2 regions of the Pelorhabdus sp. sgz311001 genome follow, and region 1 is predicted to be linked to the other one. Evidence: riboswitches for the same ligand, from Rfam matches in the RefSeq annotation. Region 1 holds a riboswitch; the other holds the start of a gene.
What was found. Region 1 has a riboswitch for S-adenosylmethionine ahead of AC0MXB_RS02220 (methionine ABC transporter ATP-binding protein). Riboswitches for the same ligand answer to the same signal wherever they lie in the genome.

Region 1 (7,471 bases):
ACTCAACAACTTGGATTTTAAGACCTTGTTTTTCTGCTAACTTTTTGACTTCATCCATTAACTCAGCATGGGGGCCGGCAGTTACACCGACTTTAATGACCTTGTCCTTAGAGGAATCGGCGGCATTTTTACTGTCGCCGCAACCAGCGGTAAAGGCAAGTGTTGTAATGAGACTAAGACCAAGGCAAAGCAATTTCAATGGCTTTTTCATGAATTTCCCTCCTGATTTTTAGTTTTGAAATTTAGCGTTTATTGACGCGGCGGGCAAAAAGATCACCGCAAGATTGAACAAGTTGGACCATCACAATCAAAATAATAACAGTAATCAACATGATATCGCCGCGGAACCGTTGATAGCCGTAACGAATTGCCAAATCGCCGAGACCGCCGCCGCCGATTGCTCCGGCCATAGCGGAATAGCCGATTAAGTTGATGATCGTAATCGTAAGACCTAAAATAATACCAGACATGGCTTCAGGTAATAGTACTTTCGTAATGATCTGAAAAGGCGAAGCCCCCATGGATTGAGCAGCTTCAATCAGTCCTTGATCGACTTCCTTTAACGCCGATTCGATGATGCGGCCCACAAAAGGAATAGCGGCAATGCTTAAGGGGACAATGGCTGCATTGGTGCCGATCGATGTTCCGGCAATTATACGAGTAAGGGGAATGATCGCTACCATTAAAATAATGAAAGGGACGGAACGTGTTGCATTGACAATCGAACCTAATATGCGGTTTAAAGCTGGTTTTTCTAAGATATGTCCTTTATTCGTGGCGACAAGAATGACGCCAAGGGGTATGCCGAGAATCGTAGCAATGGCTGTTGAAATGATGACCATATATACGGTTTGTCCAAAAGACTCAGCCAGCAATTGAAGTATTTCTTGCGACATAGCCGATCACCTCGATTCCTAAATCTTTAGTTTGTAGATACTTTAAGGCGCTTTCAATATTTTCTTTAACGCCTGACAGTTCAATTACAAGAGTCCCGTAAGGCGTGCTGTCAATATGGTCAATATTGCCATAGAGAATGCTAGCGTCTACATTGAAACGACGAATTAAGCTTGCAATAATAGGCTCTTCAGCAGAAGCGCCGATAAAGGAAAGTTTTACGAGCAGATTATCACCAGTGACGCTCTCTTGGCGGATTTCACGATCGCTTAAGAGTTCGTCTAGATTATTTTGCTCTAAAGTACTGATAAAATCACGAGTTGTAGCTGATTGCGGATTAGTGAAGATATCTAAGACCGGTCCTTCTTCGACAATATGACCATTTTCAATTACAGCAACGCGGTGACAGATTTCTTTGATGACATGCATTTCGTGAGTGATAAGAACAATAGTAAGGTCTAATTTTTTATTAATACTTTTTAACAGCTGTAAAATCGAGTGAGTCGTTTGCGGGTCGAGCGCCGAGGTGGCTTCATCGCACAACAGAACCTTTGGTTGACTAGCTAGAGCGCGGGCGATGCCGACACGCTGTTTTTGGCCGCCGCTAAGCTGGGAAGGATACTGATTTGCTTTATCAGCTAAGCCGACAAGCTCTAAGAGCGGCAAAACCGCATTTTTAATTTCATTCTTACTTTTTCCGGCTAGCTCTAGCGGAAAGGCCACGTTGTCGAATACGGTACGGGAAGAAAGTAAATTAAAATGTTGGAAAATCATACTAATCTGCTTGCGAGCATCGCGAAGCTGTTTTTCGGTTAAGACCGTGAGATCTTGGCCAGCGACGAGAACTTCGCCTTCTGTCGGTCTTTCCAGCATGTTCATGCAACGGACTAAGGTGCTTTTGCCAGCGCCGCTCTTACCAATAATGCCGAAAATTTCTCCTTTTTCTACGGTAAGATTAATGTTTTCTAACGCGGGTATAGAACCAGCATCAGACTGGTATACTTTGGAGAGGTTTTTCAAAGTAATCATACATGTCACTTCCTTTACAAAATAGAAAACCTCTGCTCAGGGAGCAGAGGAAGTTAGCTTGTCATAGCAATCGCTTCATCTGCCAGGATATCATCCTGTAGGAATTGGCACCGTTCGTATTATACATATTTGCAAAATACGATGGTTGCCGCAGCTTCATTGGGCCAGTCCCTCAGCCAACTCTTGATGAATTACAAGTGTATGCAGTTGTTAGAATTGATAATAGCAAAGGATAGAATGTCTGTCAAGGGAGAAGTAATAAAAAAGTATATATTGAATATTCGAGCTATTTATAATGAGTTTAGTATCAGTTTAGTTGAAATTTTATAAATTAAAGAATAAAAGTGATAAAAAGAAAAAGAGATAAAGAATTAAAGGAAAGCAGGAACTGTTATTTCTTATACCGAATAACCGAATAAAGGAAACACATAAGAAAATGATGGGGGTTCAAGCTATGTCCATTAATCAAAAAATACAGGATCCGCATACGGATCAATTATTTAGAGCAATTCTTTCCATTGAGACACTAGAGGAGTGTTATCAGTTTTTTGAGGATATTTGTACAATCAGCGAACTCAAAGCAATGGCGCAGCGACTGGAAGTAGCCCGAATGTTGGAAAAAGGAGCTATTTATGACGATATTGTAGAAAAAACCGGGGCAAGTACTGCCACGATCAGCCGTGTCAAGCGTTGTCTCTATTACGGGGCTGATGGCTATCGGACAATTTTGCCGCGAATTGAAGCAGAGGAGAAGGAATAGAGTCTATGAAAACAGCGCAGTTTTTACCTCAAATTGCTTACGGAACGCGCGACTTTTTGCCGCAGGAGGCGAAACGCAAACGGATTTTAGAAGATCGGTTAGCTCAGCTTTTTGACAAATGGGGCTATGATGAAGTCATTACGCCGACCTTTGAGTATTGGGAAACTTTATCGATTGCTTCTGAAAGCAATTCTTACGAGCAAAATGTATTTAAATTTTTTGATCAAACCAATCGTTTGCTTGTACTTCGGCCGGAAATGACGACGCCCATGGCTAGAGTTGCAGCGACCCGTCTCAAAGAAAATGAAGCGCCGCTACGGTTAAGCTATATTGCCAGTGTCTTTCGGCAGGAGGAGTATCAGGCTGGCCGACAATGCGAATTCCATCAGGCTGGCGTAGAACTTATGGGTGTGCCCGGTCCAGAGGCTGATGCCGAAATTATTGCCTTGGCGGTAGAATCGCTTGCCGCCTGCGGCTTAAAAGAATTTCAGTTGAGCCTTGGTCACATGCAGTTTATTAGCGGCATGATGGCGGCAAGTCATTTGTCAAGCAGTCAGAAACAAAACCTGAAGAGACTCTTAATGTCTCGCGATCTCGTGGCGCTGCAAGCTGCTGTAACTGAGTCCAATCTGCCTGAGAATATCCAAAAGACGCTACTGGAACTGCCGCTTCTCCACGGTCGCGAAGAACTTTTGGCGAAAGCGGAAAAATTGGCCAATACGAAAGAAAGTGCTCAGGCGCTTTCTGATTTAACGCATATTTTCGAGCTTTTAAAAAGCTATGGCGTAGCCAAGTATGTAGAATTTGACCTTGGCATGATCCGCGATTTCGACTATTATACGGGAGTTGTTTTTGAAGGCTATACGCCGGGTCTTGGCTTTCCTGTATGCGGCGGCGGCCGCTATGATCAATTGCTGGCCTCGTTTGGACCAGGTGCGCCTGCTACTGGTTTCGCCCTAGGTATGGAGCGAGTTTTACTGGCTTTAGAGCGGCAGGCCGCAGAAGTGGCTGTTGCCAAAGAGAATGTGTACATTGCTTGGCAAGACGGCGCTAGTGCTAAGGCGATCGCAAAAGCTTCCGCCCTTAGAAGTGAAGGTCGTCGTGTTGCCATGGCGCTTTGGGCGCAGGAGCGCGCCGAGGCTGAGAAAACCATGCAAGAAAAAGGCTATAGTGAGTTGATTTATTGTGACTAGCTGGCAACAGCGAATTCGCCAGCTTACAGCGGCTCTTGCCGCTGTGTTAACAGCGGAGGATCATCAGTTTGTACAGGAATATTTACAAGAAAAGGAACGAGCCTTATTTTATCAAATGAATCTTCCCGATCAATATCATGCCCTACAAGTCGCCTATAGCGCTCGTCGTTTGGCAGTTTCTCATACAAAAAGCCGCTCTATTCAGCTGAATTTGCTGATTAGAGCGGCATTGCTGCATGATGTGGGACGATTGAAAGGCGATGTGACGACTTTCGATAAAATATGGACAGTCTTATTTGACTGTTTTTGGGAAAAGAGGGGAAGAAAGTGGGCCAGTCAGACAGCACTACCGCGAGATCATTGGCGACGGGCTTTATATCTGCATTATTGTCATGGCGAAGTGGGCGCTGATCGACTGCAAAGGCTAGGGTGCGACGAATTGCTTGTAGCTCTTGTCCGCGTTCATCATTGGTCGCCGCGGGAAACGGATTCGTTAGAACTTAGCTTGCTGCGGCAGGCTGATGAATTGCATTAATAGTTTTTCAGTAACCCTTGATTGGATCAATCTGATTGCATAATTCGCCTTTAGCAATAAACCGCGACAGGTTATCAGCAAAAAGTTTAATGGCTCGATCCAGATAATAAGGTGATAGCGCTGCTACATGGGGCGTGATGATAACATTTTCCATATCCCAAAGCGGACTGTCTGACGGCAATGGTTCTACAGGAAAGACATCAAGTCCGGCGCCTTGAATCACACCCTCTTGGAGGGCTGCAATCAAATCTTGTTCAACGACGACGGGGCCGCGGGCAATATTAATAAAATAGGCTGTTTGTTTCATGGCGTCGAAGTGTTTTTGCGAAAAGAAATTTTCTGTTTCGGCAATGAGCGGTAGTGCCGCTACTACGTAATCACAATGCGATAGCATCTCAAAAATTTCATCAGGATGATAGAGACGATCAACAAAAATTTCTGTCGTCATTTCTCGTTTGGTAGCTACTACATTCATGCCGAAGCATTTTGCTTTTTTAGCAATTTCTCGGCCAATACTTCCCAGGCCGACAATACCAATCGTTTTTTCATAGAGTTCATCAGTGGGAACTCGTTTCCAGCGATGCTCCTGCTGTTTATGGCGCGACAGGTAGAGACCGCGGCTGAAGGACAGCATCATGGCGAAAACGTGTTCTGATACGGGAATACCATGAATTCCCTTAGAATTTGTCAGGAAAACCTGCTTTTCTTTTAATTCGGGCAGATTTAGATTTTCTACACCGGCGCTTAACGCATGAATCCACTTCAAATTCGGCGCCTTAGCAAAGAGTTCTTCAATGTGCATAAAGCCCCAGGCGACCAGTATATCCGTGTCGGCAATTTCTAAGTGGGCTTCCGGCAGCGTGCTTGTGACGACTTCGATGGACGAATCAATTGCTGCAATTTCAGCCTTTTGATCATCAGACAGTGGATTTAAAACAAGAATTTTCATAAAGGATACCCTCCCAGCGAAGCTTCTTATTTGAGTTCATTTTAGGCTTAAACGATTTTTGGTCATAATTACTCATTCTACGACCTAGGCAAAAATTCCTATGAATGGAAAAGACCTTTCTTTCTAAACTTGACGAAAAAAAGAATTTGTGATAACTTATTAATAAGTTAATGCTTTAAACAACTAAAGAAAAGGCGTTTTAAGGAGGATTTTATGACTTCTAGCGATATGGATTATTTGACAATTGCCTTGCCAAAGGGCAAGTTATTTGATTTGTCAGCACAGAAACTTGCCGCTTGCGGCTATGACGCTGAAGGCTTAAAGGAGGACTCGCGCAAATTAATTATTACGAACGAAGCCAAGAAGCTACGGTTTATTATTACTAAAACGGCCGATCTGCCTACTTATGTTGAATATGGCGCTGCTGATATCGGGATTATTGGAAAAGATGTTTTACTGGAAGAAAATCGTGACGTTTATGAACTTCTCGATTTAAAATATGGTTTATGCCGTCTTATGGTTGCTGTACCAGAGGCGTTGTTGCAGCCCAAGTTAAGTGATTATGCCCATATGCGGGTTGCGACGAAATATCCGCGCGTGGCCGAGCGTTTCTTTCATGATAAAGGAATTCAAATGGAGTTTATTAAGCTGAATGGCTCGATTGAATTAGCGCCGATGGTAGGTCTTGCTGAGCTGATCGTTGATATTGTGGAAACAGGGACGACGCTGCGTGAGAATAAGTTGATTGAAGTGGCGAAAATCGCACCAGCCACAGCTCGGTTTATTGCGAATCGCGTGAGTTTCAAGATGAAATTTGATCGCATCCATGATGTGGTAGAAAAATTAAAAGTTTTAACCGAAGAGGAGGCTAAATCATGCTAGAGATTTTGAACGTTTCTGCCTATGCGCCAGAGCAGCTTAAACAATTCATGGTGAAGCCTGCTTTTGATAAGGTAGAGCTTGGCGAGGGCGCTAAAAAACGAATTGCCCAGACCTTTGGTCGGGAGATGTCGGCCGCTGAAGTTGTCGATCAAATCGTAAACGATATACGACAACAGGGTGATAAGGCGTTATTTCATTACAGTCAGCTTATTGACGGCGTAACTTTGACAGAAGCAAATTTCGAAGTTTCCGCGGCAGAGATCGAGTCGGCTTTAGAACAAATCGACCCGGCGGTATTAGCGGCATTGCAACAGGCGGAACGCAATGTACGGGCCTTCCATGAAGAACAGCTGCCGAAATCTTGGATTACTTATCGGGAAGAAGGCTCGATGCTAGGGCAGAATGTACGGCCGTTGGAGCGAGTCGGTATTTATGTGCCTGGCGGTACGGCTTCGTATCCTTCTTCGGTGATTATGAATGCTGTTCCGGCTTCCGTAGCAGGTGTTAAAGAAATTATTATGGTAGTGCCGCCAGCGAAAGACGGTTCCGTCAATCCGTGTGTACTTGCAGCGGCAAAACTAGCTGGGGTTCATAGGATATTCCGCATCGGCGGCGCACAAGCGATTGCCGGTCTCGCTTTTGGTTCTGAATTGATGCCTAAAGTCGATAAGATTACGGGTCCCGGTAATATTTTCGTAACCTTAGCTAAAAAAGCTGTGTATGGCCATTGTGATATTGATATGCTGGCAGGTCCTAGTGAAATATTGATTTTGGCAGATGAACAGGCGAATCCGGTTTATGCGGCAGCTGATATGTTGAGTCAGGCGGAGCATGATCCCTTAGCAGCCTGTATGGTTGTTACTAATTCGCCGAATTTGGCGCAAGCAATTCAAGTCGAGGTAAAAAAACAGCTTGAACTTTTGCCGCGGCGGGAAATTGCCGCTGCTTCGCTTGCCAATAATGGAAAGATTCTTGTAGCAAAAGACATGCTGCAAGCAGCTGAAATTGCCAATTATGCCGCGCCAGAGCATTTAGAAGTTTTAGCGGAAAATCCCTTTTCCTTACTGCCTTATTTAGAGCATGCCGGCGCCATTTTCCTTGGGCCCTACTCGCCAGAACCATTAGGCGATTATATGGCCGGTCCGAATCATGTTTTGCCGACAGGCGGGACAGCGCGGTTTTATTCCGTGCTGAATGTGGATACTTTTATGAAAAAGACGAGTATTATT
Region 2 (7,471 bases), on a different contig from region 1:
GTGGCGATTATTTTCTGGGGTGTGCAGTGGGCAATTTTACTGAATACCATTGCCGGGGTTCGCAGTGTCGATCCGCTGTTAATTAAGTCGGCCCGTTCGATGGGGACATCTCAATTGACTATTTTTAGTAAAGTCATTGTGCCGGCTTCAATTCCAGCTATTTTTACAGGTATTCGGTTAAGTGCCACCACTTCTATTCTGATTTTGATTGCAGCTGAAATGATTGGCGCCAATGCCGGCCTCGGCTTTTTACTCTATGATGCGGAAGTGAAATATCAAATCCCTACAATGTATGCTTCTATTATTACCATGTCAATGCTAGGCGTGGCTCTAAATTATACGTTGGTGGCTATTGAAAAACGCGTGACACGTTGGAAAGAAGAGCCTGTTACCGGAAGTTGACAAGCATAGGAAGTTGACTATAGTAAAGTGAGTTGAAAGCTGATGATTCGCATTCAGAATGTAAGTAAAATGTATCAAACACCGCAAGCAACCGTTCATGCGCTCAAAGACATTAATCTGGAGATTAATGACGGTGATATTTTTGGGATTATCGGATTTAGCGGTGCCGGAAAATCAACGCTGATTCGTTGCTTGAATCGACTGGAAGAGCCGGATTCTGGCAGTATTTTAATTGGAAGTCAAGATATTATTACGATGGATAAACAACAGCTGCGGCTGGCTCGCCGCAAGATCGGCATGATTTTTCAACAGTTTAATTTGTTTGATGCCAAGACTGTTTTTGATAATGTGGCCTTTCCGTTAAAGGTGGCTGGTTATCCGCAAACAGAAATTGCTAAACGTGTTGCCGCTATTTTGGAGCTTGTTGATTTGACAGACAAAGCAAATGCTTATCCATTGCAATTGAGCGGCGGACAAAAGCAACGTGTGGGGATTGCCAGAGCTCTTTCAAATGAACCCGATGTACTTTTAAGTGATGAAGCAACTTCGGCCCTTGATCCGCAAACAACTTATTCTATTTTAGAATTATTGAAAGCTATTAATCAAAAATTGGGGTTAACAATTGTACTGATTACTCACGAATTGGATGTTTTAAAGCATATTTGCAATCATATGGCTGTCATTGAACAAGGGAAGATCGTGGAAACCGGAACTGTGGATAAATTTTTCATGAATCCTGAAAGTGATACGGCCAAAAAATTTGTGCAGATTCTGCAAGGGTTTCAGTCAAAACGGATTTTTCGGGAGGGAGAAGGCATTTGAATGATGACTTATTAGACCTATTATTTACCGGTTTTGGCGATACGGTTTATATGGTGTTACTGTCGACCTTAGCCGCCTTGGTTTTAGGATTGCCGCTAGGTATTATTTTGGTGATTACCGAGAAAGGAAATTTATTGGCATCGCCTAGGATTAACAAAATATTAGGAACGATTATTAATATTTTTCGGTCCTTTCCTTCCATTATTCTAATTGTAATTTTATTGCCCTTATCTCGTTTATTGATTGGCACGACACTTGGGGCTACGGCAGCGATTGTACCGCTTTCGATTGGTGCAGCGCCTTTTTTAGCCCGTATTATTGAGAATTGCTTAAAAGAGGTGGGGATTGGAAAAATTGAAGCGGCTGTAGCAATGGGAGCCACGCCTTTTACTATTATCACGCAAGTTCTGATTCCAGAAGCACTGCCTTCTTTAGTCCGGGGTGTCACGCTGGCAATTATTGCGATTACTGGTTTTACTGCTGTGGCTGGCGCTATTGGCGCTGGCGGTCTCGGAAGTCTCGCGATTCGCTTTGGTTATATGCGTTATCGTGATGATGTGATGATTGCCACTGTTATTATTTTAGTCATTTTAGTACAAGGAATTCAATGGGGAGGTGATTGGCTCGCTAGGCGGATTAATCGTAAGCGGTATAAGTTTGAATAAAGGATAAGAGAGAAGGATGATGGGGATGTTCATAAAGAAAAGCTGGAAAAAACTGATTATCATACTTGGTGTTGTTGCATTAGCCACTAGTATGGGAGGCTGCGGCAGCGACAAAAAAGAAAGCACTCAGACTGCAGGAAAATCAGAAGTGACTGTCAAAATTGGTGCAGCCGTTGTGCCTCATGCTGAAATCTTAAATTTTATTAAACCAAAATTAAAAGCAGAAGGAATTAATTTAGAGGTCGTTGTCTTAGATGATGAAGGGCAATTAAATCCTGCTCTGCAGAATAAACAGATTGATGGTAATTATTTTCAACATTTGCCTTATCTTGAGTCTGTTGCGAAGGAAAAAGGTTATGATTTTACAGTAGCAGCTAAGGTTCACGTAGAACCAATTGGTTTTTATTCACAGAAAATTAAATCAAAGGATGACTTGAAAAATGGCGCTACTATCGCAATATCGAATAACCCTTCCAACGAATATCGGGGGCTTATTTTGCTCCAGGCCAATGGATTAATCAAATTAAAAGAAGGGTTAGCTACTTTTGCCGCGACACCGCGTGATATTATCGAAAATCCGAAAAACTTAAAATTTGTTGAGGTCGATCCGGCACAACTGACTAGAGCTTTGCCTGATGTCGATGGAGCTGTTATTAATACCAATTATGTCTTAGAAGCAAAAATAGATCCTAAAACAGCTTTATTTCGTGAAGATGCTAATTCCCCTTATGCCAATGATCTTGTCGTAAGAAAAGGGGATGAAAATCGCCCGGAAATCAAAAAAATTGCTGAATATTTAACTTCGCCAGAGGTGAAGAAATTTATTCAAGATAAATATGGCGTAGCTGTAGTTGCCGCTTTTTAGAAAAAAATTATACTCCATTCCATTGACAGAAAGATAAAGCAATGTTACACTATTAACAATTTCATAGCGAAACTCTTATCAAGAGTGGTCGAGGGACTGGCCCGATGACACCCGGCAACCGGCGTTTTTACGCGTAAGGTGCTAAATCCAGCAGGAGAAATCCTGAAAGATGAGAGAAAGGAAGTTATGTCCCTTTCCTCATGGAAAGGGACTTTTTGTATGCATTGTAGTAACTGTTTCTAAAATGAGTTTTACAACAGGATGGAGGAAAATCATGAAATTGAATTCGAAAATTGTGCACATTGGTGTACGCAGCGATGAGAAAACCGGAGCAATTAGTACGCCGATTTATCAAACAGCATCTTTTGCCCATCCCGCAGTGGGACAAAGTACTGGTTATGATTATACGCGAACCAAGAATCCGACGCGAGAAGTTTTGGAAAAGGGAATCGCAATTTTAGAAAATGGTGCAGGCGGTTATGCTTTTGCGACTGGGATGGCGGCCATTACAGCAGTCTTGATGTTGTACAAGGCTGGCGATCACATAGTGGTGATTCAAGATTGTTATGGCGGAACTTATCGCGTCATTGATAAAGTGTTTGCTCCCTTTGGCTTGACAGCAACTTATGTTGATGCTACTGATGTAGAGAATATTGCGGCAGCCATCCAAGCTAATACTAAGGCAGTTTTGATTGAGACGCCGACCAATCCGTTAATGAGTATTGTTGATATTGCGGCAACCGCAAGGCTTACGAAATCGAAAGGCATTCATTTGATTGTTGATAATACCTTTTTAACGCCCTGTCTACAGCGCCCCTTAGAACTGGGCGCCGATATTGTACTTCACAGTGGTACGAAATATTTAGCGGGCCATAATGATTTATTATGCGGTCTTGTTGTAGCCAAAGATCCAGAACTAGCTGAAAAAATTCAATATATCCAGAATGCTACAGGCAATATTTTAAGTCCTGGCGATAGCTGGCTGTTGATTCGCGGCATGAAAACCTTAGCGCTTCGGATGCAGCGTCACAATGAGAATGCTCAGGCTGTAGCTGAATGGCTCAATCAGCATCGTCATGTAACGAAAGTCTATTATCCTGGTCTGGCGGAGCATCCCGGCAAGGCGGTTCAAGATAAGCAAGCTTCTGGTTATGGCGGTATGGTTTCTTTTACGGTGAAGCGACCGGAACTTGTGCTGCAAGTACTGGAAAAAGTGAAGTTCATTCAATTTGCCGAAAGCCTCGGCGGTGTTGAGACATTGATTACTTTTCCGGCGAAACAGACCCATGCTGATATTCCAGTGGAAACAAGAGAAAAATTGGGCATTGATGATTGCTTGCTTCGTTTATCTGTCGGCGTGGAAGATGTAGCAGATATTATTGCCGATCTAGATCAGGCTTTGGAATAAAAATTGTTTTATGACTATTAACAGGTGTGAGGAAAAAGGAGACGAAGAAATTATGCAGAGAATTCAAAAGTACGCTTCAGAAAAAGCAAGTCATTTTACGGAATCAGTGATCCGTGATATGACACGCGTAGCTGTAAAACATGGCGCGATTAACCTGGCGCAAGGCTTTCCCGATTTTCCAGCGCCTGATGCGATTAAACAAGCTGCGGCTGACGCAATTTTTAATGATCATAATCAATATGCGATTACCTGGGGAACCAAGGATTTACGCGATGGCATTACGGCAAAAGTAAAAAAAGAATATGGTATCGAAATTGATCCGGAAAAACAAATTACCGTTTGCTGCGGCTCCACGGAAGGAATGATCGCGACCTTACTTGCGACGATTAATCCTGGCGATGAAGTCATTGTTTTTGAACCTTTTTATGAGAATTATGGCGCTGATGCTGTTTTATGCGGCGCGACTCCCAAATATGTGACGCTCCATACCCCGGATTTTCACCTCGACTTAGATGAATTAAAAGCAGCTTTTTCTGATAAGACGAGAGCGATTATTATTAATACGCCTCATAATCCTACAGGTAAAGTGTTTTCAGCGGAAGAATTACAAGTGATTGCTGAGTTATGTCAAAAGTATGACGTTTTGGCAATTACTGACGAAATTTACGAATATATCCTTTATGATGGTGCCAAACATATTCCTCTCTATAATCTGCCTGGGATGGCTGAGCGGACGATTATTATTAACAGCACCTCAAAAACTTATAGTGTGACTGGCTGGCGTATTGGCTATGTGATTGCTTCCCCGGAAATTACGGATTCGATTCGTAAAGTTCATGACTTTTTAACCGTTGGCGCTGCTGCCCCCTTACAGGTTGCTTCTGCCGCAGCTTTGCGGTTTCCGGACTCTTACTATCAGGAGCTAGGAGATTTTTACGCCGAGCGCCGTGATTTGCTCCTAGGAGCGCTAGAATCAGTTGGTCTTCGTTGTGTAAAACCGCAGGGAGCTTATTACATTATGGCGGATATTCGTTCTTTAGGGTGGCACGATGATGTAGAATTTTCCTTCTATCTAACCCGGGAAATTGGTGTTGCGCCGGTACCTGGTTCCAGTTTTTATCGTCCCGACAGCGCTGATGCCCATACTTTTATTCGGTTTTGCTACTGCAAAAAAATCGAAACATTAGAAGCGGCTGTAGCAAGATTGAAGAAAGTAAGTTTACAGCATAAGTAGAAAACGTACTGTTGATAAAAAGTGCATTTGTGCCTACGCTAGGGCATAAATGCACTTTTGTTATGTCCAGGTTGATTCATAACTTTTACTGTTGTTTTTTATTTGACCGTAACAGTTCATCTTATGTGTTTAAAAAAATAGTGCATTGGTTTAAACAATATTTGATTTTTGACAGGAAGTCTTACAAGGGGTATATTATTTATAATTACAATTGTAATCTTTAGGAGTGGAAAGCTTTGAAAACGTTACCGCAAATCTCGGACATGGAATGGCAAGTTATGAAGATTTTATGGGCAAAGGCACCGCTTACAGCCAACCAAGTCATTAAGCAAATCGAAGGGATTATGCCATGGAAGCCCAAGACCGTTAAAACAATGTTGGGAAGACTGGTAAAGAAACAAGCCGTCGCTTTTCATGTCGAAGGCCGGGAATATGTGTATTATCCCCTTGTGGCCGAAGTCGATTGTATAAAAGCGGAAAGCCAGTCCTTTTTAGACAAAGTATTTTCTGGCGCTTTGAATGTGATGTTTGCCAATTTTTTAGAGGAACAGCAATTGTCAAAAGAAGAAATAGCTGAACTGAAACGCATCCTAGATCAAAAGAAAAAATAAAGCAAGGGAGGTCTCTTTATGGGACTCGATTCTTTTGTTCATTGGTTGCTATATTCTTCGCTGATAGGGAGTGGTTTAGTCGGCTTAATACTGGTGGTTCGTTTGGTCTCTAAACATCGCTTAGGGGCAAACTGGCAGTACCTGATATGGTTTCTATTGATTGGAAAATTGTTAATTCCCTTTGCGCCAGAAAGCCCTTTAAGTATATTTAATGTTTTCAACTATGTAGTTACCCAAAGTGCTGATTATTTTAAACCCAGTCAATCTGTAGCTGTTGAGTCGACTGTGAATAGAAAGTTTTCCATAAACAAATTCGCGAACGATAGCGATGATTATTATGTATCAATGAACAGGGCTTTCTTTGATAATGAAAATGAAATGATATTTTTGGTTTGGCTTATTGGTGTAGTTATTTTTACTTGCTATATGATTCGATCCACTATGAAACTGCAAGCTATCATAAAGAATAGTCCACAAGTTCGAGATAAAGACGTGCTAAACCTATTGAATGAATGCAAGAAATTGGTAAATGTAAAGCATAATCCAATTTTGGTCGAGTCAAAAGAATTTCAAAGTCCAAGAATAGTTGGACTTTGGCAGTCACATCTAGTTTTGCCAATGGGCATGGTTCAGTTTTTGAGTAAGGCGGATCTACGTTATATTTTTCTCCATGAACTAGCCCATCTTCAACGCAAAGATCTTTATGTCAATTGGATTATCGCTTTTTTCCAGATCATTCACTGGTTCAACCCGCTTATTTGGTATGCTTTTTATCAAATGCGTCAGGATCGGGAATTGGCTTGCGATGCGTCAGTACTCAGTTTATTGGAACCAGAAGAATGCCACTATTATGGCGCCGCGATTATTGCTTTTTTGGAGAGATACTCATCTCAAGAGAACTCTTTTACAACAGCCGGATTCATTAGTAGCAAAAAACATATTAAGGATCGATTATCAAGGATTGCTTTCTATCAAAAAAGGACTACAGCCAAATTGATTTTGGAAGTATTTTTCTTTTTGCTGTTTAGTGGTTTTGTTCTAACAAGCGCCAGGGATGTATCTGGGGCAGCTTCATTCGTCGAACCGCCACAAGAAAAGCAAAGTATCGTTTATAAGGATTTAAGCAGTTATTTTCAAGGTTATAATGGGGCTTTTGTTTTACTTGATCTAGAAAAAGACCATTATCTGGTATATCATGACGATAATAATAATGAAAAGATATCGCCGGATTCAACCTATAAAATTATTAGCTCTTTAATTGGTCTTGAGACGGGAGTTTTAACAAAGGATAATACGCTGTTAGCCTGGGATGGAACTTTATTCCCAATTGAACCATGGAATAGAGATCAGACGTTAAAATCGGCTATGAGGTACTCTGTGAATTGGTATTTTCAGAGGGTTGATTCGTCAGTCGGCAAAGCGAGGCTTGAGAACTATTTAAAACAAACTGGTTACGGTAATCAT

Region 2: it holds a riboswitch for S-adenosylmethionine, as region 1 does, so the genes downstream of both, AC0MXB_RS12915 (trans-sulfuration enzyme family protein) here and AC0MXB_RS02220 (methionine ABC transporter ATP-binding protein) in region 1, are expected to answer to the same signal.

What each region holds. Positions count from the first base shown of each region.
Region 1 covers NZ_JBVXUT010000001.1:434,277-441,747, forward strand. The annotation lists gene AC0MXB_RS02210 (MetQ/NlpA family ABC transporter substrate-binding protein) at 1-211, opposite strand, end outside; gene AC0MXB_RS02215 (methionine ABC transporter permease) at 243-896, opposite strand; gene AC0MXB_RS02220 (methionine ABC transporter ATP-binding protein) at 865-1,923, opposite strand; SAM riboswitch class I at 1,996-2,116, opposite strand; gene AC0MXB_RS02225 (YerC/YecD family TrpR-related protein) at 2,378-2,683, shown strand; gene hisZ (ATP phosphoribosyltransferase regulatory subunit) at 2,689-3,876, shown strand; gene AC0MXB_RS02235 (HD domain-containing protein) at 3,869-4,411, shown strand; gene AC0MXB_RS02240 (D-2-hydroxyacid dehydrogenase) at 4,419-5,360, opposite strand; gene hisG (ATP phosphoribosyltransferase) at 5,574-6,242, shown strand; gene hisD (histidinol dehydrogenase) at 6,236-7,471, shown strand, end outside.
Region 2 covers NZ_JBVXUT010000005.1:38,741-46,211, reverse strand. The annotation lists gene AC0MXB_RS12935 (ABC transporter permease) at 1-402, shown strand, start outside; gene AC0MXB_RS12930 (methionine ABC transporter ATP-binding protein) at 445-1,224, shown strand; gene AC0MXB_RS12925 (methionine ABC transporter permease) at 1,221-1,889, shown strand; gene AC0MXB_RS12920 (MetQ/NlpA family ABC transporter substrate-binding protein) at 1,915-2,754, shown strand; SAM riboswitch class I at 2,827-2,930, shown strand; gene AC0MXB_RS12915 (trans-sulfuration enzyme family protein) at 3,029-4,162, shown strand; gene AC0MXB_RS12910 (pyridoxal phosphate-dependent aminotransferase) at 4,215-5,396, shown strand; gene AC0MXB_RS12905 (BlaI/MecI/CopY family transcriptional regulator) at 5,660-6,007, shown strand; gene AC0MXB_RS12900 (BlaR1 family beta-lactam sensor/signal transducer) at 6,026-7,471, shown strand, end outside.